2 regions of the Embleya sp. NPDC005575 genome follow, and region 2 is predicted to be linked to the other one. Evidence: riboswitches for the same ligand, from Rfam matches in the RefSeq annotation. Region 2 holds a riboswitch; the other holds the start of a gene.

Region 1 (11,152 bases), on a different contig from region 2:
CCCGCACCGCGTCTTCGAGATCGACCTGCTCGACCTGGTCGCCGATCAGGGCGTACGCAGCGCCCGCCCGGTGGGTTGGCGCTGGCTCATGTGGTCCGGCGACGTGGTCGTCGGCGGCATCGAGGTCCGCCCCGGCCCGACCGGTCACGGCGTCGGCCGATTCGTCGAGGGACCGTTCACGCTCGCCACCGCACCGGCCGCCGCGGCGGCTCGGGCACTCCCGCAGACCATGCTCCGCCGCGACGAGGCGCGCCTGCTGAACGTACCCGGCATGTACATGGTCGCGTTGTGGTTGGCCGACGAAGCAGGCGGCGTGGACCTGTTGATCCCGCTCGCGCCGGCGCCGTGCGGCGTGCAGGCGCTGCGCTGCTACACCGCGGCCGAACTGGCCGGGGTGCTGGCCTCGCGCACGCGCCGGCCGGCCGCCGTGGGGGCTCCGGACAGCTGATCACACCCGGGCGTTCACACGTGTGGTCACATCTTGGGCGCAGTCGGGTGAGAACTGCGAGAAGGCGTGCGCGCGGGGCTTCGGAGGCGGACACTGTGAGCTGCCGGGCAAGGCTGCCCGACGCGCTCCGCGCAGACACCGAGAAGGTACGAGGATGTGCCAGCACCGACCGCATTGCCCGCCGGCGGACAGTCCCGATCGTGAGGCCGCCGCCGTTGTGGCCGCTCATTTCGAACAGGGATGGAGCCTGCTGTGCAACGGCGTCGTCCTGTTCGAGGACACGGGCGAACTGCTGCCGGACGGACGCACCATCGCCCCGCACCGCCCCCCTGTAGGGTTGGTTTCGGCGGCCTGATTCGTTCGCACGGCCCCAACGAGCCGGAGGTCACCGCGTGACGACCTCCGGCTCTCGCCTGTCCGGAGCCGGTCGGGCCGCCTTCCCGATACAGTCCGAGCGACAACATGCTGCGATGCAGCGACACGATGTTGGGCGCGACGACGACTCGGAGTTCCATCCTCATGCCCAGTGGCGGCACCCCTCGGCCCGGTCGCCCGCGTGATCCACGCACCGACGAACTGATCCTGGCCGCGGCCCGCGAGCTGGTCGCCGAGCAGGGCTACAACCGGGTCAGCATCGAGGCCGTCGCCCGCCGGGCGGGCGTGACCAGGCCGACCGTGTACCGCCGCTGGCCCTCGAAGGCGCACTTGGTGCACGAGGCGGTCTACCCGGCCCGCGAGATGAGCTTTCGGCCGCTGCCGCAGGAGGACTTCGCGACCGGCGTGCTGCGCTTCGCCGAGGCCGCGCTCGAGTCGTTCCGGCGCCCGGAGACCGCGGCCGCGGTGCCGGGGCTGCTCGCCGAGTACCGCGACCAGCCCGAGCTCAAGGAGTTGCTGGTGGCCCGGATGGATCCGGTCCGGGCGATCTTCCGGGCCTTCGTGGCGGACGCGGTCGCGCGCGGTCAGGCCCGCCCGGACGTGGACGCCGACCTGCTCTTCGAATCACTCAGCGGCGCGTTGATGTTCGGCGTCCTGGGCAGCGGCCTGGCCACCAAGCCCGGTTTCGCCGCATCGGTGGCCCGACTGCTGACCCACGGCGCGGCCCGCCCCTGATCGGAACATCTGCGATCGGGAGCGGGCTGCGCGTCGTCAGTTGTTGCCGTACGCCTCGATCGGCGGGCACGAGCAGACCAGGTTGCGGTCGCCCTGGGCACCGTCGATCCGGCGCACCGGCGGCCAGTACTTCTCGGCCGGCACCACACCGGCCGGGAAGACCGCCTCCTCGCGCGTGTAGGCGTGCGCCCACTCGCCCGCAAGCAGCGCGGCGGTGTGCGGCGCGTTGCCGAGCGGGTTGTCGTCGGCGGGCAGTTCGCCCGACGCGACCCGGTCGATCTCGCCCTTGATGGCAATCATCGCGTCGCAGAACCGGTCGATCTCGTGCAGGTTCTCGCTCTCCGTCGGCTCGATCATCAGCGTGCCGGGCACCGGGAACGACATGGTCGGCGCGTGGAACCCGTAGTCGATCAGCCGCTTGGCGACATCGTCGACGCTGACCCCGGTGGCCTTGGTGATCCCCCGCACGTCGATGATGCACTCGTGCGCGACCAGGCCGTTCGGGCCGGTGTAGAGCACCGGGAAGTGCGGCGCGAGCCGCTTGGCGACGTAGTTGGCGCCCAGCACCGCGACCTGGGTGGCCTCCTTGAGCCCGTCCGGGCCCATCAGCCGCAGGTAGGTCCACGGGATCGGCAGGATCGCCGCCGAACCCCACGGAGCGGCCGAGATCGGCCCCACGCCGGTCTCGGGGCCGGCTGCGGGCTGGAGCGGGTGGTTGGGCAGGTACGGCGCCAGGTGCGCGCGCACCGCGACCGGGCCGACGCCCGGACCGCCGCCGCCGTGCGGGATGCAGAACGTCTTGTGCAGGTTCAGGTGCGATACGTCGGCGCCGATCGCGCCGCCCGGCTGGGCCAGCCCGACCAGTGCGTTCAGGTTCGCGCCGTCCACGTACACCTGGCCGCCGGCCTCGTGGATGGCCGCGCACACCTGCTCGATGCCCTCCTCGAACACGCCGTGCGTGGACGGGTAGGTCACCATCAGTACCGCGAGCGTGTCCCGGTGCTGCTCGATCTTGGTGTGCAGGTCGGCCAGGTCCACGTCGCCGTTCTCGCCGGTCTTGACCACCACGACGCGCATGCCCGCCATCACCGCGCTGGCCGCGTTGGTGCCGTGCGCGGAGGAGGGGATCAGGCACACGTCGCGGGCGGTGTCACCGTTGGCGTGGTGATAGGCGCGCACCGCGAGCAGGCCCGCGAGTTCGCCCTGCGAACCGGCGTTGGGCTGGAGCGAGACCTTGGCGTAGCCGGTGATCCGGGCCAGCGAGTCGGCCAGGCCGTCGATCAGCTCCAGGTATCCCGCGGCCTGATCCACCGGCGCGAACGGGTGCAGGTTCGCGAACTCGGGCCACGTGATCGGTTCCATCTCGACCGTGGCGTTGAGCTTCATCGTGCACGAGCCGAGCGGGATCATGCCCCGGTCGAGTGCGTAGTCCTTGTCCGCGAGCCGCTTGAGGTAGCGCAGCATGTCGGTCTCGGAGCGGTGCGTGTGGAAGACCGGGTGGGTCAGGAACTCGGTGTCGCGCAGCAGCGACTGCGGCAGCGCGTCGGCGGTGACCGCGTCCAGTGCGGCCACGTCGCCGGTGACCCCGAACGCGCCCCAGACCGCCTCGACATGCGCTCGCAGGGTGGTCTCGTCGCAGGTGATCCCCACGTGGTCGGCGTCCACCGGGCGCAGGTTGACCCCGGCCGCGCGGGCCGCGGCAAGCACCTGCTCGGCCCGGCCCGGCACGCGCACGCCGACCGTGTCGAAGAAGTCGCCGTGCACGACCTCGACGCCGCCCGCCCGCAGGCCCGCCGCGAGCACGGCCGCGTACCGGTGGGTGCGGCGTGCGATCGAGGTGAGCCCGTCCGGCCCGTGGTAGACCGCGTACATCCCGGCCATCACGGCCAGCAGGACCTGCGCGGTGCAGATGTTGCTGGTCGCCTTCTCCCGGCGGATGTGCTGTTCGCGGGTCTGCAGCGCGAGCCGGTAGGCGGGCGCGCCGTCGGCGTCCACGGACACCCCGACCAGCCGGCCCGGCATGCTGCGGGTGAGCTTCTCGCGAACCGCCATGTACCCCGCGTGCGGACCGCCGAAGGCCATCGGCACACCGAAGCGCTGGCTGGTGCCGACCGCGATGTCGGCGCCCATCGCGCCCGGCGCGCGCAACACGGTGAGTGCGAGCAGGTCGGCGGCGACCGCCACCAGCGCGCCCTGCGCGTGCGCCGCCTCGATCACCGGCGTCAGGTCGCGGACCCGGCCGTCGGCGCCGGGGTACTGGAGCAGCACGCCGAAGCAGCCGTCCTCGGGCAGCCCGTCGGTGGTGTCGGCGACCACGACCTCGATACCCAGCGCCTGCGCGCGCGTGCGCACCACGGCGACGGTCTGCGGCAGCGTGGCCGCGTCCACGACGAACACGTCGCTCTTGGCCCGACCGGCCCGCCGGGCCAGGGTCATCGCCTCGGCGGCGGCGGTGGCCTCGTCGAGCAGCGAGGCGCCTGCCACGTCCAGGCCGGTCAGGTCGGTGACCACGGTCTGGAAGTTGAGCAGCGCCTCCAACCGGCCCTGCGAGATCTCCGGCTGGTAGGGCGTGTAGGCCGTGTACCAGGCGGGGTTCTCCAGCACGTTGCGGGTGATCACCGGCGGGGTGAAGGTGCCGTGGTAGCCGAGCCCGATCATCGAGGTCAGCACGCTGTTGCGGGAGGCCAGCTCGCGCAGTTCGGCGAGCACCTCGGCCTCCGAACGCGCGGCGGGCAATGCGAAGCCCTCCAGCGCGCGGATCGCGGCGGGCACCGCCGCGTCGGTCAGCTCGTCCAGGGATCCGTAGCCGATCGCGGCGAGCATCTTCGCCTGCTCGTCGGCGTCCGGACCGATGTGCCGACCGGTGAACGGCGACGCGGCCTCCAGGCCGGTCAACGAGCCGGGACCGGAGGGGAGTACGACGTGAGCACGCGTCGGGGCAGGGGTGCGCGGGGTCATCGCGAAAGGCCTCCTGGATCGCTCCTGGACGGACACGCGGGTCGCGGGTCCACCGGCCTCCCCCTCTGTCATCTGTACCTGAGAGCTTCACCGCGCCCGGAGCCCCGGTCGAACCGGTTCCCACGGGCGCGATTTGCACCGTCGGCGAGGATCCGACCCGACTCGGCGAGCCACGTGCGAATCCTGCTTTCCAGAGTGCCCACGACCACGCGGTACGGGTGCCTGAGAGATTCCGGGGAGGAGTTGCTCCTTCGGCGCCTCGTGTGCACGACACGAGGACTCTCCCGCGCGAACGTAATGGGCGGTCTCAACGGTATCAGCGTGACAGCCGCCGGGGCCTGCGCACTAGGCGTAGGTCACAGTGGTGGTCGGATAACCCAGGGATCGCATCATTCCCTGGAGCATGCCGGTGGTGTTGCGTTCCGCGCGCTCCACCAGTCCGGCGGTCTTCGCCGCGTCGTCGATCTTCTTCGTCGCCAGCACGTAGAGCTGTTGCTGATCGCCGGGATTGCCGGAGAAGAAGTCGCCGAGACGGTCGAACAGGCCCCTGTCCTGGGCAATCACGTGGCTGTTCTTCTGGTCGAGCGCGGCGGGCGCGAGCCGCGCGTGCGGGAGCTTGATGGTTACGCTCTTGTTGTCCGGCGAGGTCCGGATCGCATCCTGGCCGATTCCGCCGAATTCGACGAAGCCGCCGACCTGGCCGACCCCGATGAACAGCGTTCGCTGGCCGCGGACGGCGTCCGGGAGGAATTTGGCGTCCTTCTCCAGGTCCACTACGACCTGGAAGGTGCCGCTGACCGCCTCGTAGCGGCTGAGATCCTGCACCGCCTTGAGCATCACGGGCCCGCTGTGGTCCTTGGTGGTCTCGCCGAACGGATTGAATCTTCCGGGCAGCAGGTTGACCAGGCCGACCAGCACCAGGGCCAGCACGATGAAGCCGACCAGGAGCGTGACCAGGAAGGCGGGCAGGCCCAGCTTGCGGCGCGCCGATCGGAAGGCCCCTTGCCCTCGCATCGGCCGCTCTTTGACATCAGTCATGGTGGGGACACCCCCGAGGAGTCGTCTGCCCGGCGCCTGCCCCGGATCGCCGCGGCTATCCCCGGTCGACGGGCGGTAGCGGAATCGGTTCCCCCGGTCGCAGCGCCGGATCGGTGATCGCAAACGTGCGCACCCGGCCGGGCCGCCCGCCCGGCACCTCGAACCGCACGGTGACCCGGCCGACGCCGCTGCCCTGCACCCAGCCGGGCCCGAACCCCTCGTGCAGCACGTCCTGGCCCGGCGACCAGGAGACCCGCTCCGGGGCGGCCTCCGCGGGCGCTTCCGCGGCGGCCTCCGTGCCCTCCTCGACCGGCTCACCGGGCTCCGGCTCGGCCCCGCCGAACAGGTCCTGCTGGGCGAAGTCGGCCAAGCCGCTCACGCCCACCCCGAGCAGCCGCACGCCGCCCGTGACGTCCACCTGCGCGGCCAGCCGACGGATCGTCTCGCGCACCACGCCCGGATCGTCGGTGGGCCCGCGCAGCGTCTCCGAGCGGGTCAGCGTGCTGAAGTCGTAGCGGCGCAGCTTGAGCACGATCGTGCGCCCGGAGCGCCCGGCGGCGCGCAGCCGCTCCACGCACCGGATCGAGAGCCGGTCCAACTCCCGCGTGATGCGCTCGCGGTCCACCAGGTCGGTGGCGAAGGTGTCCTCCACCGACACCGATTTCGCGTCCCGGTCGGCGACCACCGGGCGCGTGTCCAACCCGGCGGCCAGTACGTGCAGCCCGTGTCCGTGCGCCTGGCCGAGCAGCCGCACGAGCTCGCTCTCGTCGACGGCGGCCAGGTCGGCCACGGTGTCCAGGCCGGCCCGGCGCAGCACGTCGCCGGTGGCCGGGCCGACCCCGGGCAGCGCGCGCACCGGCAGCGGGTCCAGCATCGCCCGCTCGGCGCCGGGCGCCACCACGCACAGCCCGTCCGGCTTGTCCGCCTCGGACGCGATCTTGGCCAGCAGCTTGGAGGTGGCCGCGCCGACCGAGCAGGTCAGCCCGGTGGCCGCGTGGATGTCGGCGCGCAGCCGCACGGCGATCTCGGTGACCCGCCGGGTGTCCAGCGTGCCGCCGTGCGGGCCCGCCTCCAGGTCGACGAACGCCTCGTCCAGGCTGAGCGGCTCCACCAGCGGCGAGAGCCGATGCAGCAGCTCCATCACGGTGTCGCTGACCTGCCGGTACAGCGCGAAGCGCGGGCTGAGGAAAGCGGCGTTGGGACAGCGTCGGCGGGCCTCGCCGATCGACATCGCCGAGTGCACGCCGAACACTCGGGCCTCATAGGAGGCGGTGGCCACCACCCCGCGCGCGCCGATGCCGCCGACGATCACCGCCTTGCCGGCCAGGCTGGGCTTCGCGGCCTGCTCGACCGACGCGTAGAACGCGTCCATGTCGAGGTGAAGGATGCCCGGGGCCTGTCTCACACCGGGCAATGATGACGCACGCGACCGACATCGGCGTGCGTTGACTCACTCAGTCGCTCAGGGCGCGGCGGATCTCGTCGTTCCTCGGATCGCGTGCGCGCGGATCCGGTTTGACCACGATCTGACCGGTCGCCTTGATCGCCGCGAGCATCTCGCGCCCGGTGCCGTACACGGTGGGCCCGATGTGGCCCCACGTGAAGGACTCGTCCGGGACGCCGTACGCGGATATCCCGGCGGCCCGGCACAGCCCGAGCGCACGCCGCAGATGGAAGCTCTGCGTTACCACGATGACCCGGTCGATCCCGTAGACGTGCTTCGCGCGGACGCAGGACTCCCAGGTGGAGAATCCCGATTCGTCGCTCACGATCCGGTGCTGCGGGATTCCCCGGTCCGCGAGGTAGCGCCGCATCACCCCGGTCTCGTCGTAGCGGTTGCCGCCGCCGTCGCCGCTGACCAGGATCACCCGGGTCTTGCCGGCCCGGTACAACCCGAGTGCGACGTCCAACCGGCGGGCCAGCAGATCGGACGGCCGGTCCCCGTGCACGCCCGCGCCGAGCACCATCGTGACGTCCTGGTACGGCACGTCGGCCGGTGAGCGGACCCGGTTCCCGGCGTACAGGTGCAGCCCCGTGATCGGGGCCAGTCCGGCCACGGTGAGCAGGACGGCGGCCTGATAGCCGCGTCGTTGGGCTCGCCGCGAGCGCGGCAGGGTCGGCCGACGAATGATCACGTCCATGGGGACGTCCTGCCCGTCGGACCGGTTCCCATCCGCCGCGGGCGCCTCAGACCGCCTTGTCGCGCCGCCTGCGCGCCAATTCGTCGCCCGGATGGACCGGCGTGATCGGCTCTCCGGTGCCGGTGTCCTCGCCCTGGAGCTGCGCGAGCGAGCCCTCGACCTCGCGCCACACCGCCCCCACGGCGATCCCGAAGACCCCCTGGCCACCCTGGACCAGGTCGATGACCTCGTCGTACGACGTGCACTCGTACACACTGGCGCCGTCGCTCATCAGCGTCATCCCGGCCAGGTCGCCGATGCCGCGGCCTCGCAGGTGGGCCACCGCGATCCGGATGTTCTGCAGCGAGACGCCGGTGTCCAGGAGCCGCTTGACGATCTTGAGCACCAGGATGTCGCGGAAGCCGTACAGGCGCTGGGTGCCCGAGCCGTGGGCCGGGCGGACCGTGGGCTCGACCAGGCCGGTGCGCGCCCAGTAGTCGAGTTGGCGATAGGTGATGCCGGCCGCCGCGCAGGCCGTCGGGCCTCGGTAGCCGACGTCCTCCGACGGGGTGCCGGCCGGCGAGACGTCCTGCCGCCGGGGGCCCGCACCGGGGTCGGTCGCCGGCAGAGGACGTGCCGTGCGGGCGCGTTCCGCCGCCGTGATGTCGCCGGTGCTGCTCACGCCGACCTCCCTTTCGTCTCCCCGCGCCCGGGTACGGCGCAAAGAGTCTCTTCAGTCCCGGGCCGCAGGCGGCGAGGTGCAACGCGCAGGGGTCATCCCGGAACTGTCGATTTCGACGGTAGGCAGTCACCAACAGCGCGTCAACGACCGCGCCGTTCGGCACGCCGAGTGACGCTCCTCGCACGAGTGGTTTGAACCAACGCTTCAGGGGTAGGTCTGGCCACTTTGCCGCTGATCGAAACGGATCGAAACGGATCGACTCCGACTGTCTGTACACCGCGGTCCGGCGGGCGGGTCCGAGCGTGTGCGCGACCGCCGGCCGCAGCCCCCGGCCGGTCGGCGGCGGCGCGATCCGGCCGGTCCCGAACGCAAAGAACCGCCGACCGGTACCCCCTCGCCGAGGACGGCGGGCGGGACGGTCGGCGGCTTCGGACGCGCACCGGGCCGAAGCGGGCCGGCTATTGGCTCGTGGTGCCGAAGTCCTCGGGCGAGATGTCGTTCAGGAATTCCCTGAACTTCTCGATCTCGTCCTCCTGCTCGTTGGGGATCACGATGCCCGCCTCGTCCAGGACCGCGTCGCTGCCGACGATCGACGTCCCGGTCCGCAGCGCGAGCGCGATCGCATCCGACGGGCGCGCGCTGACCTCCACGCCGCCGGAGAAGACCAGCTCGGCGTAGAACACGCCCTCGCGCAGGTCGGTGATCCGGATCTGGGTCAATTCCTGCCCCAACGCCTCCAGCACGTCCCGGAAGAGATCGTGCGTCAGAGGACGCGCGGGTACCACGCCCTGTTGGGCGAACGCGATGGCCGTCGCCTCTACCGGGCCGATCCAGATGGGGAGATAACGATCGCCCCCCGTCTCCCGTAGGAGCACGATCGGCTGGTTAGAGGGCATCTCCACCCGGACGCCCACAACCTCTAGCTCGTTCACATCGCCACACTAGCGCGCCCGACTGTCGGTCACCGATCCCCAGGGGCCGAATTGGTCGGGGATTCGTCGTTTTTTCTTCGTGGGGCGAGACGCATGCCCCGACTCGCCGCGCAACCGGGATCACCGGTGGCCGGGCTGCCGGGCTGCTCAGCGGCCCAGGCGGGGCGCGAGCGCCGTGGTGACCAGGACGGTGTGCAGCCGCGAGGTGAGCGCGAGCAGGTCGCGCACGGTCTCCTCGGCACCCGCCTTGGCACGCGCACCCCGGCGGTGCAGGAGCGGCGCGACGATCTGTTCGACCAGAGCGGCCTCGCGGTCCGCGGCGGCCTTGGTTTGACGCAGGTGCCGCGGTTCGACGCCGTAGCGTCCCAGCGCGGCCACCAACCGGGCCACCACCAGCGCGTCACCGTCGTAGACCACCGCGTGTTCACCGTCGGCGCCGCCGGGACGCGGGCGGTGCGGCTGGATCAGCCCGAACTCCTCCAGCCGCGCCAGGTCCACGTCCTGGATGCCGGCCGCAGCGATCAGGCCCGGCCGGTCGAGCAGCACTGTGGTGCCGTCCCGACCGGCCGACCCGGGATCGCCGTCGGCGTCCTGGGCACGCTCGGCTTCGGCCGGGGTCGGGCCGGCCGGTTCGAGCCCGCGATCCATCGCGTCCAGTTGATCCTTGATCACCCGGAGCGGCAGATAGCGGTCGCGCTGCACGCGCAGCACGTAGCGCAGTCGTTCGATGTCGGCGGCGCCGAACTTGCGATAGCCCGACGGGCTCCGCTGCGGCTCGATGAGCCCTTCCGCCTCGAGGAACCGGATCTTGGAGATGCTGATGTCCGGGAACTCGGGACGCAGCAGGGTCAACACCCCGCCGATGCTCAAGGAGACCGATCCGGCCGCCGCCGGACTCACCCGATCTGCCCTTGCCGACTGGGGAAGAAGACCAGTCGGTACTTGCCGATCTGCACCTCGTCGCCCGGCGTCAGCGGGATCTCGTCGATCCGCTCGCGACCCACGTAGGTGCCGTTGAGGCTGCCCACGTCGGCCACCGCGAAGCCGCCGGCGGTGCGGCGGAACTCCGCGTGCTTGCGCGAGACCGTCACGTCGTCGAGGAAGATGTCGCTCTGCGGATGCCGACCGGCCGTGGTGCGGTCCGAGTCGAGCAGGAAACGGCTGCCCGAGTTGGGCCCCCGGCGGACCACGAGCAGCGCGGTGCCCGGCGGCAGCGCGTCCACCGCGGCCTGCGCCTCGGGGGTGAGGATCTCGCGGGGCGCGGGTTCCGCGTCCAGCGCCTCGATGCCGCTGATCGAGATGGTCGAGGTCTGCTCGGACGCCCGCTCGGCACCCGCACCCAGGCGTGCGCCGCAGTTGGAGCAGAACCGGCCACCGGGCGGATTGTGATGCCCACACGTGCTGCACACCACCACGTCGGCCTCCTGACCCGTTCCGGTCGAACCTCGACCTTCGGTCGAGAGTTGCCCGAAACTTATGCGCGCCGTGTGTTCGTGGTCAACAGCGACATGCCCGGCGGTCGCGTCGGAGTCGCCCAGCTGCGGAGCGGGTGCGGGAGATGAGCCGGCGGACGCCCCGTACGGGGTGCCCGGCGGCATCGTCGGCGGGGCGGCCGGCGGGTTGCCGGCCCTCCCCGCATCGGCAGCCGGCGCGTCGCCGGAGCGACGGGAACGACCGAACAATTTCGCGAACAACTTCACGGGCGAACCTCCCCGAGAGAACCTGGCCCGCCCGTGGGGCAGGAGGAGTGGGTCGTGGTGATGGACTGCCTACCGCTTCGCCGGGCCGTCAGGAGCCCAGGCTGTTCTGATAGGCGGCCGCGTCCAAGAGCGCGGCCGGTGCGGCGGGGTCGTCGAGGCGTACC
Region 2 (18,126 bases):
CGGGGCTGGGGTGCAGACCCGCGGCGACCAGGCCCGCGAAGTGCGCCATGTCCACCATGAAGTACGCGCCGATCTCGTCGGCGATCCGGCGGAACTCGGCGAAGTCGAGCTGCCTCGGGTAGGCCGACCAACCGGCGATGATCAGCTTCGGTCGGTGCTCCTTGGCCAGGCGCTCGACCTCCTCCATGTCGACCCGGTGGGTCTTCTCGTCGACGTGGTAGGCGACCACGTTGTAGAGCTTGCCGGAGAAGTTGATCTTCATGCCGTGGGTGAGGTGGCCGCCGTGGGCCAGGTCCAGGCCGAGGATCGTGTCGCCGGGCGTGAGCAGCGCGAACATCGCGGCGGCGTTCGCGGACGCGCCCGAGTGCGGCTGCACGTTGGCGGCCTCGGCGCCGAAGAGCTCCTTGACCCGGTCGATGGCGAGCTGCTCGACGACGTCGACGTGCTCGCAGCCGCCGTAGTAGCGCCGGCCGGGGTAGCCCTCGGCGTACTTGTTGGTCAGGACGGAACCCTGTGCCTCCAACACCGCCACGGGGGCGAAGTTCTCGGAGGCGATCATCTCCAGGGTGTTCTGCTGGCGGTGCAGCTCGTCGGTGACGGCGGCGGCGACCTGCGGGTCCACCTCGCTCAGCGGACGGTCCAGGATCGTCACGGTTGTCAGCTCCTCGATCGGGTCGATCTCGATCATTCGCCGCAGAACGCGGCGTACTCGTCGGCCGACAGCAGGCCCTCGGCCTCGCCGTCGATGCGCACCTTGAACAGCCAGCCCGCCCCGAAGGGGTCGGAGTTCACCAGGGCGGGGTCCTCGGCGACAGCGTCGTTGATCTCGACGATCTCGCCGGAGACCGGCGCGTACATGTCGCTGACCGACTTGGTGGACTCCAGCTCGCCGCACGGCTCGCCGGCGACGACCGTCTGACCGACCTCGGGAAGCTGGACGAACACCACGTCGCCGAGCGCGTCGGCCGCGTGCTTGGTGATGCCGACGAGGGCGGGGGAGGCCGCCTCGTCGAGCCACTCGTGTTCCTTGCTGTAGCGCAGGTGCTGGGGTGCGTGCACGGGTCCATTCTCCATTCGAATGAGGAGGGTCTGTCCCTCAGGTGGTTTTGTAATTGTTTGTGCCGCCGGTTTGTGCCGCCGGTTTGTGCCGCCGGTTCGTGCCGCCGGCCCGAGGGCCCGCGTCGGTCGCGCCCGAGGACCCGGGATCGGGCCCCGCGTGCGGCTCGGGTCAGGCCCGCTTGTAGAACGGCAGCGCGACGACCTCGACCGGCTCCGCCTTGCCGCGGATGTCCACGGCCAGCCGGGTGCCCGGTTCGGCCCGCTCCGAAGCCACGTACGCCATCGCGATCGGCACACCCAGCGTCGGCGAGGGCGCGCCGGAGGTGACCTCGCCGACCCGCTCGCCGGTCTCCGCGTCCACCACCGGGTAGCCCGCACGCGGGACCCGCTTGCCCGGCGAGGTGAGCCCGACCAGCGTTCGGCGCACGTCGGCCTGCGCCGCGGCCAGCGCGTCGCGCCCGACGAAGTCCTCGGGCTTGTCCAGCCGGACCACCCGACCCAGGTTGGCCTCGTACGGCGTGGTGTCCCGGGTCAGCTCGTGACCGTACAGCGGCATGCCCGCCTCCAGGCGCAGCGTGTCCCGGCAGGACAGCCCGGCCGGCACCAGGCTGTGCGGCTTCCCGGCCGCGAGCAACGCCTCCCACAGCGCGACCGCGTCGTCGGGCGCGGCGAACAGCTCGAAGCCGTCCTCGCCGGTGTAGCCGGTGCGCGCGAGCAGCACCGGGACGCCGGCGACCTCGGTGCGCAGGATCGCGTAGTACTTGAGCGCGGGCAGGTCGGCGTCGGTGAGCGAGCCGACGATCGCGGTCGACGCGGGGCCCTGCACGGCGAGCAGCGTGTACTCCTCGGACGCGTCGCGCACCGTGGCGTCGAAGTTCTCCGAGCGGTGCTTCAGGCTGCCCGCGACCACATCCGCGTTGGACGCGTTGGCCACCACCACGAAGTGCTCGTCGCCCAGCCGGTAGACGATCAGGTCGTCGACGATGCCGCCCTCTTCGGTGCAGATCATCGTGTACCGGGCGCGGTCGACCCCGATCTTCGAGACGAAACCGACCAGGGCGTGGTCGAGCGCGCGGGCGGCGTCCGGGCCGGTGACCTCGATTTCACCCATGTGGGTGAGGTCGAACAGGCCGGCCGTGGTGCGCACCGCAGTGTGCTCGTCGCGCTCGCTCCCGTACCGGAGCGGCATCCGCCAACCGGCGAAATCGGTCATCGTGGCCCCGAGCGCGTCGTGCACGGCGTCGAGCGGGGTCCGGCGGTCGGTGGTCATGCGAAGGCTCCTTCGAGGGGGCGCCGGCGGGAACACCCGAGGGGCGCGGGCCGGTCGGGGGCATGGCGAACGGCCGCGCGCTCGGCCGCGCGCACCACGCGCGGAGCGCGGACGCGGCGCGCGGACGAGGAGCGGGTGCCGGCGCGGAGTGCGGCGAAAGGTGACGGGCGGTGCGGCGAATACGACAACAAAGGGGGCTCCCTGCCATGGCGTTCAGCCCTTTTCGACCAGAGTCGGTCGAAAAGTGGGGTGCCCTCCCCTTCTGTCATCGGAACCTGAGAGCTTCATCGCGTCCGAGCGCATCCGCGCGAAAACTGCGATTTGCACCGTGGGTGAACCGCACCAGCGGTGCGGTTGCTTTCCAGAAGTGCCTGACCCATGCGGTATCGGTGCCTGAGAGATTCCGGGGAGGAGTTGCTCCTTCGGCGCCCCGCTCGTGGGCGAGGACTCTTCCGCGTGGGGTCGACGGCCGATATGAGGTTGTGCCCGGCATGCTAGCGCGTGTCGTCAATCCCCCGCCGGGACCGGGACCCGCCGAGTCCGAGGGCTGCCGACTTGGAGAGATGGCCGACACGCGCTCGCGCGCGAGGGTGCGAGGGTGCGACACCATGCGCAAGGCAGGACGGTTCGGGACAAGGGAGGGCTCGTGGAGACGGACTCGGCGGGGGCGCATACCGGCGCCGCGACGGGCGGCGTACTGATGCCCCGGTCCGTGCACGACCTCCGCGAGGAGCGCGATGGCCCGGGAAACCGGATCGGCGACCGGGTGGTGGACGTGCTGGCCTATCCGGCCTCGTGTGTGCTCGTGGTCACCGGCCTGCCCGGGGCCGGCAAGAGCACGCTGCTCGCGCGGGTGGTCACCCCCGGGCCGACCGTGGCCGTGCTCGACGCGGACCTGGTCCGGGCGCGCTGGGCGGTGCGTGCCGGGCGCATCCCGTATCGGGCCTATCGGCCGCTGGTGCGGCTCTCGCACTACGGCGAGGTGGCCCGGGCGCTGCGCGGCCCGGGCGCCGTGGTCGTGCACGACAGCGGCCGGAACCCGATGCTGCGCCGGGTGCTGGTGCTCGTCGCTCGTCGGCGCGGCAGTTCGGCACACGCACTGCTGTTGGACGTGACCGCCCATCAGGCGCTTTCCGGCCAACGCGCGCGTGGGCGCGGAGTGTCCACATCGGTGTTCGCCCGGCACCACCGCGAGTGGCGTGAACTGCTCGCCCGACTGACGCCGTGGCTGGACGCGGGCCCCACCCTGGCGTCCGCTCCCGGCGGCTTCACGTCGTGCGTACTGCTGGACCGCTCGGCCGCCCGGAAGCTCAGCCGGATCGTTTTCGCAGACCCCGTACCCGGACAGTCCCGACGGCGACAGCCGACCGAGTCGTAAACTGCGGCCGACACCAGAGGAGCACCACCATGCCGTTTCCGGCCAATCCCGTGGAGAGCGCGCTCGTCGCGGCGATGCACGACCCGTCCCGGGCCGAGGCTCTCTTCGAGGCCCTGGCCGAGGCGGACGTGTGGGTGCCGCTGCCCGAGGGCGGCAACCCGGCCGACAGCGAACTGACGCTGCCGACCACCGAGATCGACGGCCGGCCGTATGTGCCGGTGTTCTCCTCGGAGGAGGAGTTCCGGCGGATCGCCGGCCCGATGCCGTGCACGGTCGCGCCGATGCGCGAGTTCGCCCGCGGGATGCCGCCGAACGTGGGCATCGCGGTCAACCCGGGCGGCGAGGCGGGCATTCCGATCCCACCGCCGGGCGTGCTGGAACTGGCCCGGCTGCCCGGCGCGGGTGTGCGCGGCGCGCGGGTGCGGTTGTACGAGCCGGACGAGGAGCCGATGGAGTTCCTGATCGCGGCCGCCGCCGAGTTCACCCACGTGCCGGTGGTGCTGAGTGCGCGACGCGGCTTGGGCGTGATCGAGTCCGATCCGCCGTGCCTGTTCATCGGCGTCGAGTTGGATCGCTGGCAGGAGGAGGACCGGCTGGCCGCGGTCGGCGCCCTGGAGCGCGCGCTCGGCCGGGCCGCATCCCCGTGGCCGGTGAACGTGGTGCTGTTGGACGTCGCGCAGGATCCTGTGGGGGACTGGATGCTGGAACAGACCCAGCCGTTCTACCTACGGGCCGACCAGCGCTGAGCCCGCACCCGTGCATTCCGCGCACCCGCGTGCGCGGCACACACCGGCGCGCCCGGGTTCCGGCGCCGCGGCATTCATCGAAATCATGTCATCGGACCGGCGATCGGTCCGGCGGTACATCGGTACATCGGTTCGGATTCGGGGAGGACGTCGTGAACCAGGTCGAACAGGCATTGAGCCAGGTGACGCCCGGGCGTTACGACGCCTACGAGCGGTTGCTCGAAGCACTCACCGGCGCGCACGTGTGGATGCTGCTGTGGCAGGGACAACCGGGCAGCCCGGATGCCCAGTACGGGAACATGGACGTGGCCGGGTGGCGCTACGCCCCGGCGTTCACGTCCGAGGAGCAGTTGCGTCTCAGTGGCTGGGATCGCTCCTTCGAGGTCTGCCCGGTCACCGAGATCGCCTCCTCGCTGTACACCGACCACTGGGGCCTGTGGCTGAATCCGCACGCTCAGGGCGGCGGCGTCGGCGTGCCCTACCTCGACCTCCGGCGGATCGTCGGCGGCCTGGACCGGTTGATGGCCGGCCCCCTGGAAGTGGGCGAACCGACCCTGTGGGACCCGGCGTTCTACGCCCTGCTCGGCGGCCAACTGTTCCAGACCCAGGTGGTGCGAGCCGCGCACCGGGCCTGGGTACGGCCCACGGTCGGACCCGAACGCCTCGTGATCGGCCTGCGCCTGACGGACAATCAGCCCGCCACGATGCAACGGATGCGGGACGCGATGGCGGCCGCCTCGGCCGCCGCGCCGGCCGGCCTGACGTTGTCCTCGGTCGCACTGGACGACCCGTTCGACCCGGTCGCCGCGTGGATGCGCGAGCACACCCGGCCGTTCATCGGCATCGACATGCTCGACGAGGCCGCGCGCAACACGCAGTGAACGAAGATCGGCACACAGTGGCGGGAGGGGGTAACAGGCACTGATGCCCCCAAAAAACTGACGTCACGTCATCAACCACTGCCTTGTTGTGATTTCGTGACCGATCTACGCGGATCAACCCGTGAATCGTGTCGCCGTAATCACGGTTCAGTAAAGGTATCCCTCGACCCCTGTTGGTGCCCCCCGTCACGGAGGAGTCTCACCCGGACGACAGATCCCGAAGATCATCGGGATCGCAATGCCGGGTATGGCGACGGGATCGGCGATCCCGAGCCGCCGTCGCATCCGTGAGCGGGGAGGGTCGATCCATGACGGCACCGATCGAGACCACCGGTGTGGCCCGAGAGGCGCACCCCGAAGCGATCGCCGAGTCCGCCGGCGTACGCATCGAGGGTCGTTCCCTCGGCCAGATCGCGTGGGCCCGATTCCGTCGCGACAAGGTCGCGATGGCCGGTGGCGTGGTGATCATCTTCATGGTCCTCGTGGCGATCTTCGCCCCGGTGATCACCTCCTTCGTCGGCGGCGATCCCGCCGAGTACCACGACGATCTGCTCGACCCGGTGTTGAACATTCCCAATGGCAGCTTCGGTGGTGCCAGTTGGGACCATCCGCTGGGTCTGGAGCCGGTCAACGGCCGGGACATCTTCTCGCGCATCGTCTACGGCGCCCGCATCTCGATGCTCGTGGCCTTCCTCGCCACGCTCCTGTCGGTGGTCATAGGCGTCGTACTGGGTACCGTGGCGGGCTACTTCGGCGGCTGGGTCGACGCGCTGATCAGCCGCGCGATGGACGTCTTCCTGGCCTTCCCGCTGCTCCTGTTCGCGATCGCGATCGGCAGCAGCCTCCAGGGCGAGGCGTTCGGCATGAAGGGCGACACGCTCCGGGTCACCGTGCTGATCTTCGTGATCGGCTTCTTCAGCTGGCCCTACATCGCCCGCATCGTGCGCGGCCAGACGTTGTCGCTGCGCGAGCGGGAGTTCGTCGAGGCGGCCCGCAGCCTCGGGGCCACCGATCGGCACATCATCTTCAAGGAACTGCTGCCGAACCTGGTCGGTCCGATCCTGGTGTACTCCACGCTGCTGATCCCGACCAACATCCTGTTCGAGGCCGCCCTTTCGTACCTGGGGGTCGGCGTTCAAGAACCCACCGCCTCGTGGGGTGGCATGCTCGCGCGCGCCACCTCCCGGTACGAGGACGCACCGATGTTCATGGTCGTCCCCGGAGTCACGATCTTCATCACCGTGCTCGCGTTCAACCTGCTCGGCGACGGGCTTCGAGACGCCCTCGACCCACGCAGCCGCTGAATATCCCGCAAGTCCCCACGAGGAGGCACGACCAGCGATGAAACACCCGGTAACTCGCAGGCGCAGGGCCCAAGCGCTGATCGGCGTCGTTGCGGTCACCGCGATGGCCGCAACCGCGTGTGGCGGTGGTGGCGGCGGCTCGAAGAAGAAGTACTCGCCGAGCAACAAGGCCATCACCGAGGTCGTCAACCAGTCGACCAAGAAGGGCGGCACGCTCAAGCTGGTCAGCTCGGACAAGTTCGACTCGCTCGACCCGGGCGACATGTACTACGCCTCGGCCTGGAACTTCTCCCGGCTGATGGCCCGTCCGCTGCTGACCTTCAAGCCCGCCCCGGGCAACGCGAGCTACGAGTTCGCGCCGGACCTGGCCACCGAGGTGGGCAAGACCGACGACGGCGGCAAGACCTGGACGTACCACCTGCGCAAGGGCGTCAAGTACGAGGACGGCACCGAGGTCAAGGCCGCGGACGTCAAGTACGCGGTCGAGCGGACCTTCGACAAGGAGATCCTGCCCAACGGCCCGGCGTACTTCACCCAGTACCTGGACCCGGACGGCACCTACAAGGGCCCGTACAAGGACTCCGCGGACAAGCAGGGCCTGAGCGCGATCGAGACGCCGGACGACTACACCATCATCTTCAAGATGAAGGAGCCGTTCGCGGACTTCAACTACCTCGCCGCGCTCCCGCAGACCGCGCCGGTACCGCGCGCCAAGGACACCGGCAAGGAGTACGTCAAGCACCCCCTCGCCTCCGGCGCGTACATGGTCGACGGCCAGTACGAGCCCGGCAAGGCGGTCAACCTGGTCCGCAACCCGAACTGGGACCCGAGCACCGACCCGCTGCGCAAGGCGCTGCCGGACCGGATCGAGCTCCTGGAGAAGCAGGACGCGAACGACGTCGACAACCGGCTCTTCGCCAACACCGCGCAGCTCGACGTGGTCGGTACCGGTGTCCAGGCCGCCGCGCAGAACAAGATCCTGACCGACGAGAAGCTCGCCGCGAACTCGGACGACGCGGTCTCCGGTGCGCTGGCGTACCTCGCGATCAGCTCGAAGACCCCGCCGTTCGACAACGTGCACTGCCGGCGTGCCGTGCAGTACGCGGTGAACAAGGCGCAGATGCAGCGCGCGGTCGGCGGTGAGGTCGGCGCCGACATCGCGACGAACCTGATGCCGCCGACGCTGGCCGGTTCCAAGGTCGCCGACATGTACCCCAACGGCGACAAGCACACCGGTGACGTGGCCAAGGCCAAGGACGAGCTCAAGCAGTGCGGCAAGCCGGACGGCTTCAGCACCGTGCTCACCGCGCGCAGCAACCGGCCCAAGGAGGTCGCGGGCGCCACGTCGGTGCAGAACGCGCTCGCCAAGGTCGGCATCAAGATCGAGATCCGCCAGTACCCCTCGGGTGACTACTTCACCCAGTTCGCCGGTGTGCCCAAGTGGGTGGCGGACAACAAGGTCGGCATCATGTTCATGCAGTGGGGTCCCGACTTCCCGACCCAGTTCGGCTTCTTCCAGCAGATCGTGGACGGCCGGGCGATCAAGCCCGCCGGTGGCACGAACCTGTCCGAGCTGAACGACCCGGCGGTCAACGGTCTGATCGACCAGGCCACCCGCACGATCGACCCGAACGCGAGCGCGGGCATCTGGCAGCAGTTGGACCAGAAGGTCATGGAGTCGGCGGTGATGGTTCCGTTCGCATGGACCAAGTCGCTGCTCTACCGCCCGCCGAACGTGACCAACCTGGTCGTCACGCCCGCGTACTCCGGGATGTACGACTACCTCAACATCGGTATCCAGTAAGCCTGCGACGAGGTCAGTAGCCCGAAGGAGAGGTGAAGGCCCGTCAGTTCCGGTGCGGGGAGTGGTGATCCCGCTCCCCGCACCGGACCGGGTCGCCGGCTCATGATTTTCTATCTGCTCAGGCGACTGGCGGGAGCGGTGGTGCTCCTGTTGATCGTCACCATGGCGGTCTTCGCCATCTTCTTCCTCATTCCGCGTCTGGGAGGCGCCACAAGCGACCAACTCGCCGCGCGGTATGTCGGCAAATCGCCCAGCCCGCAGGCGATTTCGCAGGTAAAGCACAGTCTCGGGCTGGACAAGTCGGTGCCCGAGCAGTACGGCAAATTCGTCAAGGGCATGATCGCCGGCAAGGACTACGACACCGGCGTACGCAAGGTGCACTGTGCGCCGCCGTGCCTGGGCTTCTCCTTCCGCAACAACCTGGAGGTGTGGCCGCGGTTGCAGGACCGGATCCCGGTCACGCTGTCGCTGGCCGCGGGCGCCGCGGTGATCTGGCTGCTCGCGGGCGTGTCGATCGGGGTGATCTCGGCGCTCAAACGCGGCAGCCTCTGGGACCGCTTCTCGATGGGCTTCGCGCTCGCGGGAGTGTCCCTGCCACCGTTCTTCACCGGCCTGGTGGCACTGGCGTTGTTCAGTTATCAATGGCCGATCTTCAAGGGCGTGCACTACGTGCCGTTCTTCGACAATCCCGGCAGCTGGGCCTGGAACCTGATCCTGCCCTGGCTGACCCTGGCGTTCCTGTACGCGGCGCTGTACGCCCGACTCACCCGCGCCGGCATGCTCGAAACGATGAGCGAGGACTACATCCGCACCGCGCGGGCCAAGGGCCTGCGCGAACGGGACGTCATCGTCAAACACGGGCTGCGCGCGGCGCTCACGCCGATCCTGACCATCTTCGGCATGGACGTCGGCCTGCTCCTGGGCGGCGCGATCCTGACCGAACAGGTCTATTCGCTCGACGGAATCGGCAAGTTCGCCGTCGAGGCGATCACGCAACAGGATCTGCCCGAAGTGCTCGGCGTGACGATGATCGCCGCCATCTTCGTGATCCTGGCCAACCTCGTCGTGGACCTGCTCTACGCGGTCGTCGATCCCCGGGTGAGGACCTGATGCCCAGATTGCTACCGCGCCGCAAGCGGGACACCGCGGCCGATATACCCGAGCTCGCCCCGGCCGGCCCGCCGCCGGAGGCCGACAACTTCCTGGAAGTGCGCGGTCTCACCGTGCACTTCCCCACCGACGACGGCTTGGTGCGCAGCGTCGACGGGGTGGACTTCTCGCTCCGGCGCGGGCGCACCCTGGGCATCGTCGGCGAATCCGGCTCCGGCAAGAGCGTCACCTCGCTGGCGATCATGGGCCTGCACGGCAACACCAGCGCCCGAATAGGCGGCGAAATCTGGCTGGACGGACAGGAGTTGGTGCGCTCGACGCCCGAGCAGGTCCGGCTGATGCGCGGCCGTCGAATGGCGATGATCTTCCAGGACCCGATGTCCTCGATGCACCCGTACTACACAGTGGGCCACCAGATCATCGAGGCCTACCAGGTGCACAACGAGGTTTCCGCCAAGCAGGCCCGCACGCACGCGATCGACCTGCTCGGCCGGGTCGGCATCCCGCGTCCCGACCGGCGCGTGGACGACTATCCGCACCAGTTCTCCGGCGGCATGCGCCAGCGCGCGATGATCGCGATGGCGCTCAGCTGCGACCCGGAACTGTTGATCGCGGACGAGCCGACCACCGCGCTGGACGTCACCGTGCAGGCCCAGATCCTGGACCTGATCCGGGACCTGCAGCGGGAGTTCAACTCCGCGGTGGTGATGATCACGCACGACCTGGGTGTGGTCGCCGAGCTCGCCGACGACGTGCTGGTGATGTACGCCGGTCGGGCGGTCGAGCACGGCCCCTCGCGGACCCTGTTCGAGCAGCCCCGACACCCCTACACGTGGGGCCTGTTGGGCTCGCTGACCCGGCTCGACCGGGACCGCCAGGACCGGCTGATGCCGATCAAGGGCAGCCCGCCGAGCCTGATCTCGCTGCCCTCGGGCTGCGCGTTCCGCACCCGCTGCCCGTACGCGGACCACAACGACGGGCGCGAGAAGACCGAGGTCCCCCGACTGCTCGAGATCGAGCCGGGCCACCGGACCGCATGCCACCTGGACATCCAGGAGCGCGAGCGGATCTGGACCGAGGACATCAGGCCGCGCCTGTGAGCGAGACGGCGAACGTGAAAGCGAACGGGCACACGGCCGGTCACATGGACGGGCACACGGCCGGTGGCACGGCCGGAAACAAAGGGAACGGGAACGCTGAAGTGACCGAGGGCGCCCGAGCGGGAGACGACGTGAAAGCTGCGCAGGCCGCCGAGGCGGCCGCCGATTCCCCGGCCGTGCGGGAGCGGGACGTGCTGGTGCGCGTGCGCGGGCTGCGCAAACATTTCCCGATCCGGTCCGGGGTCACCCGGCGCCGAGCAGGCGCGGTCAAGGCCGTGGACGGTCTCGACTTCGACATCCGCGAGGGCGAGACGCTGGGTCTGGTGGGCGAGTCGGGCTGTGGCAAGTCGACCACCGGGCGGATGGTGATGCGGCTGCTGGAGCCCACCGAGGGCACCATCGAGTTCGGCGGGCGCGACATCACCGGACTCTCTCGCGGTCAACTGCGGCCGCTGCGGCGCGACTTCCAGATGATCTTCCAGGACCCGCAGTCCTCGCTGAACCCCCGGCACACCGTCGGCACCATCGTCGGGCTGCCGTTCCGGTTGCAGAAGGTCACCCCCGAGGGCGGCATCAAGAAGGCCGTGCAGGAGCTTTTGGAACTGGTCGGGCTCAGCCCCGAGCACTACAACCGCTACCCGCACGAATTCTCCGGCGGCCAGCGCCAGCGGATCGGCATCGCGCGCGCGTTGGCGTTGCGACCCAAGCTGGTGGTCGCCGACGAGCCGGTGTCCGCGCTGGACGTGTCCATCCAGGCGCAGGTGGTCAACCTGCTGGACGACCTACAGAGCGAGTTCGGGCTGACCTACCTGATCATCGCGCACGACCTGTCGGTGGTCCGGCACACCAGCGACCGGGTCGCGGTGATGTACCTCGGCAAGATCGTCGAGATCGCGGACCGCGAGGACCTCTACTCCTCGCCCAAGCACCCGTACACGGTCGCCCTGATGTCCGCCGTCCCGGTGCCGGACCCGGCCCGGCGCGAGATCCGCGATCGCATCCTGCTCAAGGGCGACGTGCCCAGTCCGATGGACCCGCCGCCGGCCTGCCGGTTCCACACCCGGTGCTGGAAGGTGCGGGACATCTGCAAGACCCAGGAGCCACCGCTGACCGAGATCGCCGGACGGCACCAGGTGGCCTGCCACTTCCCGGAGAACGTGCCTGCGGGGGAGGGCGCGGTCGAGGTGGTGGAGCTGGTGAAGCCGGCGGCGGACGCGCCTTCGAAGGACGCGCTCTCGAAGGACGCGCCGGCGACGGAGGCACCTTCGACGGACGCGGCCCCCGAGGCCGTGGAGGCCGAGCCGGAGACCGCGCCGGAGGTCGAGCAGAAGGCCGACGGGAATGCCGAGGGCAGGACCGACGCGAAGGCCGACGGGAAGCCGGATGGAAAGCCCGATCGGGAGGACACACCGCCCACATCTGCCCCGTGAGTAACGGGCCGTACCCGGCGGTGTAGAACATCCGTTATGTCGCCCGAGGTGCCGCCCGAGATCTTCCACCACACGCTGCAACAGGTCCTGGACCTGATCGGCATCTTCGTGTTCGCGGCCGCCGGCGCGCTGATGGCCGTCCGGAAGAACTTCGACGTCATCGGGATCACCCTGCTCGCCGAGGTCACCGCCCTCGGCGGCGGGGTGATACGCGATGTGATCATCGGGTCGGTGCCACCGGCGGCCTTCACCGATCTCGGCTACTTCTCCACTCCACTGCTCGCCGCGGGCCTGGTTTTCTTCCTGCACCCCCAAGTCGAGCGCATCATGTCGGCGATCGACGTGCTGGACGCGGCCGGGCTCGGCCTGTTCTGCGTGACCGGCACCGCGAAGGCGTACGCGTACGGCCTGAATCCGATCCCGGCCGCCGCGCTCGGGGTGACCACCGCCGTCGGCGGCGGCGCGATGCGCGATGTGCTGGCGCGCGAAGTGCCCACGCTGCTGCGCTGGGACCGGGAGATCTACACCTTCCCGGCGCTGCTCGGCGCGGGCATCACCGCCGCGCTGATCGAGTTCGACCTGTTCGGGCCGGTCACCGCGACGGCGGCGGTGACCTTCGCGTTCCTGCTCCGGGTGCTCGCGCTCCGGCGCGGGTGGCGGGCGCCGCGCGCGTGGCGCCGGAACTCGGGCACCAGCGCCGAGGAGCAGTGAGCCGGCGGCATGCGCTCGTACCGACCCTCTTCCGGCGACTTCGCCGGCCCGCAGCACCGGCCTTCGTCGTCGGCCGGCAGGCGCAATGCGCCACTCATAAGGGTGGACCGTGCCCGATCCGCCTCGGCGCGCGTTGCACCGGGATGTGTGGGAGACCCGGCAGCCGTTGACCTACGACCACCAGAGCCGGGACAACCGGATCCGAAGGACGGGCGCCTGCGCCGGCGAATCGTCGCGTACGTGAGCGCGGTGCTGCCGTCCCGGCGCTTGTGGCTCGGCCGATTCGTGCCCGGAGGGCCGCGTTACGGACGGGTGTACGGCCGTCCGCGCCGGCGCCCGCGCGTACCCGACTAAGCTGCGCAGTGCGATGGCCTACTTCGATCACGCGGCGACCACCCCGATGCGCCTTTCGGCAATCCGGGCGATGACCGTACAGCTTGCCCGACTCGGGAACCCGTCCTCGCTGCACGCGTCCGGGCGACGCGCGCGCCGCACGGTGGAGGAGTCCCGCGAGTCGCTGGCCCATGCGCTGGGTGCGCGACCGAGCGAGATCGTCTTCACCGCCGGCGGCACCGAGGCAGACAATCTCGCGGTCAAGGGGATCTACTGGTCGCGGGTCGCGGCGGACCCGGCGCGGCGGCGGATACTCGTCAGTCCGGTGGAGCACCACGCCGTGCTCGACCCCGTGCTGTGGCTGGAGTCGGCCGAGGGCGCGGAGGTCGAGTGGCTCGACGTGGACACCGACGGGCGGGTGCAGCCGGACACTCTGCGGGTGGCCATCGAACGCGATCCGGCGTCGGTGGCGCTGGTGTCGGTGATGTGGGCCAACAATGAGGTCGGCACGGTCGAACCGATCGCCGAGCTGGTCGAGATCGCGCACGAGTTCGGCATCCCGTTCCACTCCGACGCGGTTCAGGCGGTCGGCCAGATTCCGGTCGACTTCTCGGCGGCCGGCCTGGATGCGATGACGGTCACCGGACACAAGCTGGGCGGCCCGGGGAACTGCGGCGCGCTCGTGCTCGGGCGCGGTATCACGCCGGTGCCGGTGCTGCACGGCGGCGGCCAGGAGCGCGACGTGCGCTCGGGAACGCTGGACGCCGCGTCGATCGCCGCGCTTGCCGTGGCGGCCGAGGAGTCGGTGCGCGAACAGACACAGTACGCGCGGCGGGTGGGCGCGCTGCGGGACGAGTTGGTGCGGCGGATCGTGGCGGCGGTGCCGGACGCGCAGCTCAACGGAGATCGGCGGCTCGACCCGGCGCACCGATTGCCGGGCAACGCGCACTTCTCCTTCCCGGGCTGCGAGGGCGACTCGCTGCTGCTGCTGCTCGACGCGCGCGGGATCGAGTGCTCGACCGGGTCGGCCTGCTCGGCGGGTGTCGCCCAGCCGAGCCACGTACTGCTCGCGATGGGCGCGGACAGCGCCCGGGCCCGCGGCTCGCTGCGGTTCAGCCTGGGGCACACCACGACCGAGGCCGAGGTCACCGAGCTGGCCGAGGCGATCCTGCCGGTGGTCACCCGGGCCCGATCGGCGGGGTCGGTGGCGGCGCGCCGGTAGGGCACGCTTTGGGTGGGGCCGGGGACTGGGGCTGGGATCGGGTGCGGATTCGGTTCGGGTGATCCTTCGGGGCGGGGCCGGTGGTTCCTTGGGATCGGGCCGATCGGCGGGTCGTGTTCGGCTCGGGTAATCCCCTCGGGGGTCGGCGGGGTGACCACGTACTCTTGAGGCGCCATGTCTGATTACACGCTTCCCCCTGCCAACGGCCGCCGCCTTCGGGTGCTCGCCGCCATGTCCGGCGGGGTCGACTCCGCCGTTGCCGCCGCCCGAGCGGTCGAGGCCGGACACGACGTGGTCGGTGTCCACCTCGCGCTCTCGGCGAAACCCGCGACGCTGCGTGAGGGTGCCCGCGGTTGTTGCACGATCGAGGATTCCCGGGACGCGCGGCGGGCCGCGGACGTGATCGGCATTCCGTTCTATGTGTGGGACATGGCCGAGCGCTTCCGCGAGGACGTCATGGACGACTTCGTGGCCGAGTACAAGGCCGGGCGCACGCCGAACCCGTGCCTGCGCTGCAACGAGAAGATCAAGTTCGCGGCGCTGCTCGACAAGGCGCTCGGGCTCGGCTTCGACGCGGTGTGCACCGGGCACTACGCGCAGGTCGTCGAGCACCCGGACGGCTCGCGCGAGCTGCACCGCTCGGTCGACATGGGCAAGGACCAGTCGTATGTGCTGGGCGTGCTCGATACCGAGCAGCTCGCGCACGCGATGTTCCCGCTCGGCGGCGACACCAAGGGCGACGTGCGGGCGGAGGCCGAGCGGCGGGACCTCGCGGTCGCACAGAAGCCGGACAGCCACGACATCTGCTTCATCGCCGACGGCGACACCCAGGGCTTCCTGGCCAAGCACCTGGGCACCGAGCGCGGCGACATCGTGGACGCGACGGGCACCAAGCTCGGCGAGCACGACGGTGCGTACGCGTACACGATCGGCCAGCGCAAGGGCCTGCGGATCGGCCGGCCGGCGGCGGACGGCAAGCCCCGGTACGTGCTGGACATCTCGCCGGTGAGCAACACCGTCACGGTCGGCCCGGTCGAGGCGCTGGACGTGGACCGCTTGGTCGGCATCCGCCCGAGGTGGTGCGGTCCGGCCCCGGTCGGCGAGGTGGCCTGCACGGCCCAGGTCCGAGCGCACGGCGAGGAGACCCCGGCGATCGCGGAGGCGATCGGCGACGAGGTCCGCGTCCGACTGGCCGAGCCGATCCGAGGCATCGCCCGGGGGCAGGCGGTCGTCCTGTACGACGGGACGCGCGTCATCGGGTCGGCGACGATCGACGGGACGGCGTAGGGCGAGGTCGCGGGGGCGGCGTACGTGGGGGTCGGCTCGGCGGCTTGACCCGGTACAACGCGGAGCACGGGAAAGTCCCCTTCCTGCCGACTGATGAGGCCCCGGCAGGGATCCCCGCCTGGGCAGCGCGCTCAGCTCAGCCCGGACTCACGCTCGGAACGACGCTCGGCAGCGAAGCCGCGCGGCTGATGTCGTGCCGTCTCGCGGTTGTGGCAGCGCACGCACAGCGGACGCAGACGCTCGGGTGCGTCGGGGTCGGTCGCGCCCTGGTCGATGAGCTGCCGCCGGCTGAGCGGGAAGTGGTCGGCGACAACGGCGGGTTGAGCGCAGAGCACACACCACGGGTTCGCGTAGATGAACGCAGCCCGAAGCCGCTTCCACCTGGTCGACGCGTAGCGGTCCTCCGAAGTCGGAGCACGCTGCCGCTCGGCTCCGGCATGTTGAGGCGATTGGTCAGGTCAGGACGATCGGGTTGGTGAGTGCGGCGACGTGCCCGTTGGGATGGCGGACCTCGATGCGGACGAACGCCGAGTCCTCCGCCGTCGTGTACCACTGCACCGCACCTGCTGCGTCACCGGGAAGCGACACGCGATGGACCTTCCCTCCATCGGTGTGGAAACTGACGGTCGCCGCCGGCACGCCAAGTACTGCTGCCCGCACTTCGACCCGCCCACCACGAGTTGCGAGCTGTTCGCCCACCCCGGCGATGCGACCGTCGACGCCGGCGGTGAACGACACTTCCACCTCCGCCGACTCGGCGATCCAACTGCGCCCTGAGCGGATCCCGGCAAGGATCGCCCGGGTACTCAGCTCCTCGGCGAAGACCACGGTGTGCGGGATGCCGATCTGACCCTCCAGATGCGTGTCGCTGTTGCCCATCGCCGGCCGCCAGGAGCCCGTCCGGATATCGGCTGCGAGGCTCCGTCCCCACTCGGCCAGGGCAGCCTCGTTGTCGGCGTTCCAAGGCCGGTCCGAAGTCCACTGCCCGTTCCACACCTCCACCACGTCGAAGCCCCGGAAGGGGAACATGAAGTCGCCCGACGGATAGGGCGTGTGCGGATGCGCGGCCACGCACAGGCCTCCCACTCGCTGGACCTGATGCAGACACCGATCGATCAGTCCGTCCCTGACCTGGTGGTTCCAGTCGATGACCTGACCGGGGCCAATGCCGAGGGCAAGCCAGTGCCCGGTCTTCGTGGTGACTTCCTCACCCAGCACTATCAAGAAGTCATCGGCAGCCAGATGCGCCCATACATCGGGTGTCGCGGCAGAGTTGTGCTCTGTCGTCGCGATGAAGTCGAGGCCGGCAACCCGTGCCCGCAGTGCCAACTCTTCGGGAGCGAGTTCTCCGTCCGAGTGAATGGAGTGGACGTGGCAGTCCCCGCGGTACCAGCCCGCCCCGCGTCCCAACGCCCGTAGCGGCGGGAAGCTCAAACTCGACAAGGCTCTCCTCCATCAAAGGTCTGTCGAGCGAACGTCCAGGCAGAGCAACCGGTTCCGCGACACCACCGGGCGCCGCCCCCGCCGAGACATCAAGGTCAAATCCTCATTCTGAAACGATCAGTTAGTCACCCTTCATTGGCGCTCGATCACTTGGGTGGGCGCGGGTCGGGGGCGCTGACACGCCGGGGGGGGGGTGGCCGGGGTTGGGAATTGGGGGCGATCCAGCTCGTGTTTATGGCCAAGCCATCAGCGGGTGAGCGCGCGTTGTGGGGGTGCCGTTGCCGTGCGTCCTTCCCGGCCGTGGGGTTGGGCCGCTAGCTTTTCTCCTGATTGGTGAACCAACCATGGGGGAGGAAAGAATGTCCCAAGCTTTCGAGGTCGATGCCGAGCAGTTGGCCCAGGCCGGATTACAACTGGGCGAAGTGGTGGGGGCGTTACGGTCGAGTGGCGATCTGGTGGGTCGGATGCCACATCCCGACACTTACTCGGCCATATCCGCCGCCACCACCGAGCGAGCCTTCGAGTACGTGGCGAAGGCGTATGCGACTGTTGCCGAGCAGGTCGAGAGCGCGCGTCGCGGGCTGGGGGCGAACGCGGCGCAGTACACCTCGACGGAGATTCGGAACAAGGATTCATTCGCGATCCCGCCCGCGCCCGCGCGGTCCCGGATCGCGGCGATGTTCGAGGGCCAGTGAACGACGTCCGGGCCCTCATCCCCGGCGACCCGATGTCCGTGCGCACCGGCGCCGGCAACCTTCTTCTCAACTGCATGGGCGCAGGCCGCGCCAATGAGACGCTGGGCCGAGTCGTGGAACAGACCTCGGCCACATGGCAGGGGGCGGCCGCCGAGGGATTGCGGGCCGAACTGGGTCTCCGGCGCGCCCGGTTGACCGAGCTCTCCGATCGCGTCGGGGTCATTGTGCAGGCCCTGTACGGCTATGCCGACACGCTTGCCGCAGCCCAGGCGACCGCCGGTCGCTGTCTGGAGATCGCCGCGCAGTTGGGGATGGAACCCGTCCTGGTCGAGCAGTCCGCCATGCGGCCGGAG

Evidence for each region. Region 2 has a riboswitch for glycine ahead of gcvT (glycine cleavage system aminomethyltransferase GcvT). Riboswitches for the same ligand answer to the same signal wherever they lie in the genome.
Region 1: it holds a riboswitch for glycine, as region 2 does, so the genes downstream of both, gcvP (aminomethyl-transferring glycine dehydrogenase) here and gcvT (glycine cleavage system aminomethyltransferase GcvT) in region 2, are expected to answer to the same signal.

Annotation. Positions count from the first base shown of each region.
Region 1 is NZ_JBEXCV010000151.1:1,289-12,440, reverse strand. Features, by position in the region: gene ABZS54_RS34350 (hypothetical protein) at 1-448, shown strand, start outside; gene ABZS54_RS34345 (DUF5999 family protein) at 603-803, shown strand; gene ABZS54_RS34340 (TetR/AcrR family transcriptional regulator) at 911-1,558, shown strand; gene gcvP (aminomethyl-transferring glycine dehydrogenase) at 1,595-4,516, opposite strand; glycine riboswitch at 4,717-4,813, opposite strand; gene ABZS54_RS34330 (DUF4230 domain-containing protein) at 4,862-5,530, opposite strand; gene ABZS54_RS34325 (DNA polymerase IV) at 5,610-6,959, opposite strand; gene ABZS54_RS34320 (ElyC/SanA/YdcF family protein) at 7,009-7,695, opposite strand; gene ABZS54_RS34315 (MerR family transcriptional regulator) at 7,742-8,356, opposite strand; gene ABZS54_RS34310 (bifunctional nuclease family protein) at 8,815-9,288, opposite strand; gene ABZS54_RS34305 (MerR family transcriptional regulator) at 9,436-10,158, opposite strand; gene ABZS54_RS34300 (FHA domain-containing protein) at 10,185-10,703, opposite strand; gene gcvH (glycine cleavage system protein GcvH) at 11,077-11,152, opposite strand, start outside.
Region 2 is NZ_JBEXCV010000014.1:11,909-30,034, reverse strand. Features, by position in the region: gene glyA (serine hydroxymethyltransferase) at 1-652, opposite strand, end outside; gene gcvH (glycine cleavage system protein GcvH) at 685-1,059, opposite strand; gene gcvT (glycine cleavage system aminomethyltransferase GcvT) at 1,229-2,329, opposite strand; glycine riboswitch at 2,701-2,794, opposite strand; gene ABZS54_RS07290 (AAA family ATPase) at 2,976-3,707, shown strand; gene ABZS54_RS07285 (enhanced serine sensitivity protein SseB) at 3,737-4,453, shown strand; gene ABZS54_RS07280 (enhanced serine sensitivity protein SseB C-terminal domain-containing protein) at 4,606-5,334, shown strand; gene ABZS54_RS07275 (ABC transporter permease) at 5,643-6,638, shown strand; gene ABZS54_RS07270 (ABC transporter substrate-binding protein) at 6,676-8,442, shown strand; gene ABZS54_RS07265 (ABC transporter permease) at 8,545-9,552, shown strand; gene ABZS54_RS07260 (ABC transporter ATP-binding protein) at 9,552-10,652, shown strand; gene ABZS54_RS07255 (ABC transporter ATP-binding protein) at 10,697-12,082, shown strand; gene ABZS54_RS07250 (trimeric intracellular cation channel family protein) at 12,119-12,793, shown strand; gene ABZS54_RS07245 (cysteine desulfurase family protein) at 13,161-14,348, shown strand; gene mnmA (tRNA 2-thiouridine(34) synthase MnmA) at 14,523-15,635, shown strand; gene ABZS54_RS07235 (hypothetical protein) at 15,767-15,970, opposite strand; gene ABZS54_RS07230 (CehA/McbA family metallohydrolase) at 16,089-17,069, opposite strand; gene ABZS54_RS07225 (hypothetical protein) at 17,438-17,773, shown strand; gene ABZS54_RS07220 (hypothetical protein) at 17,770-18,126, shown strand, end outside.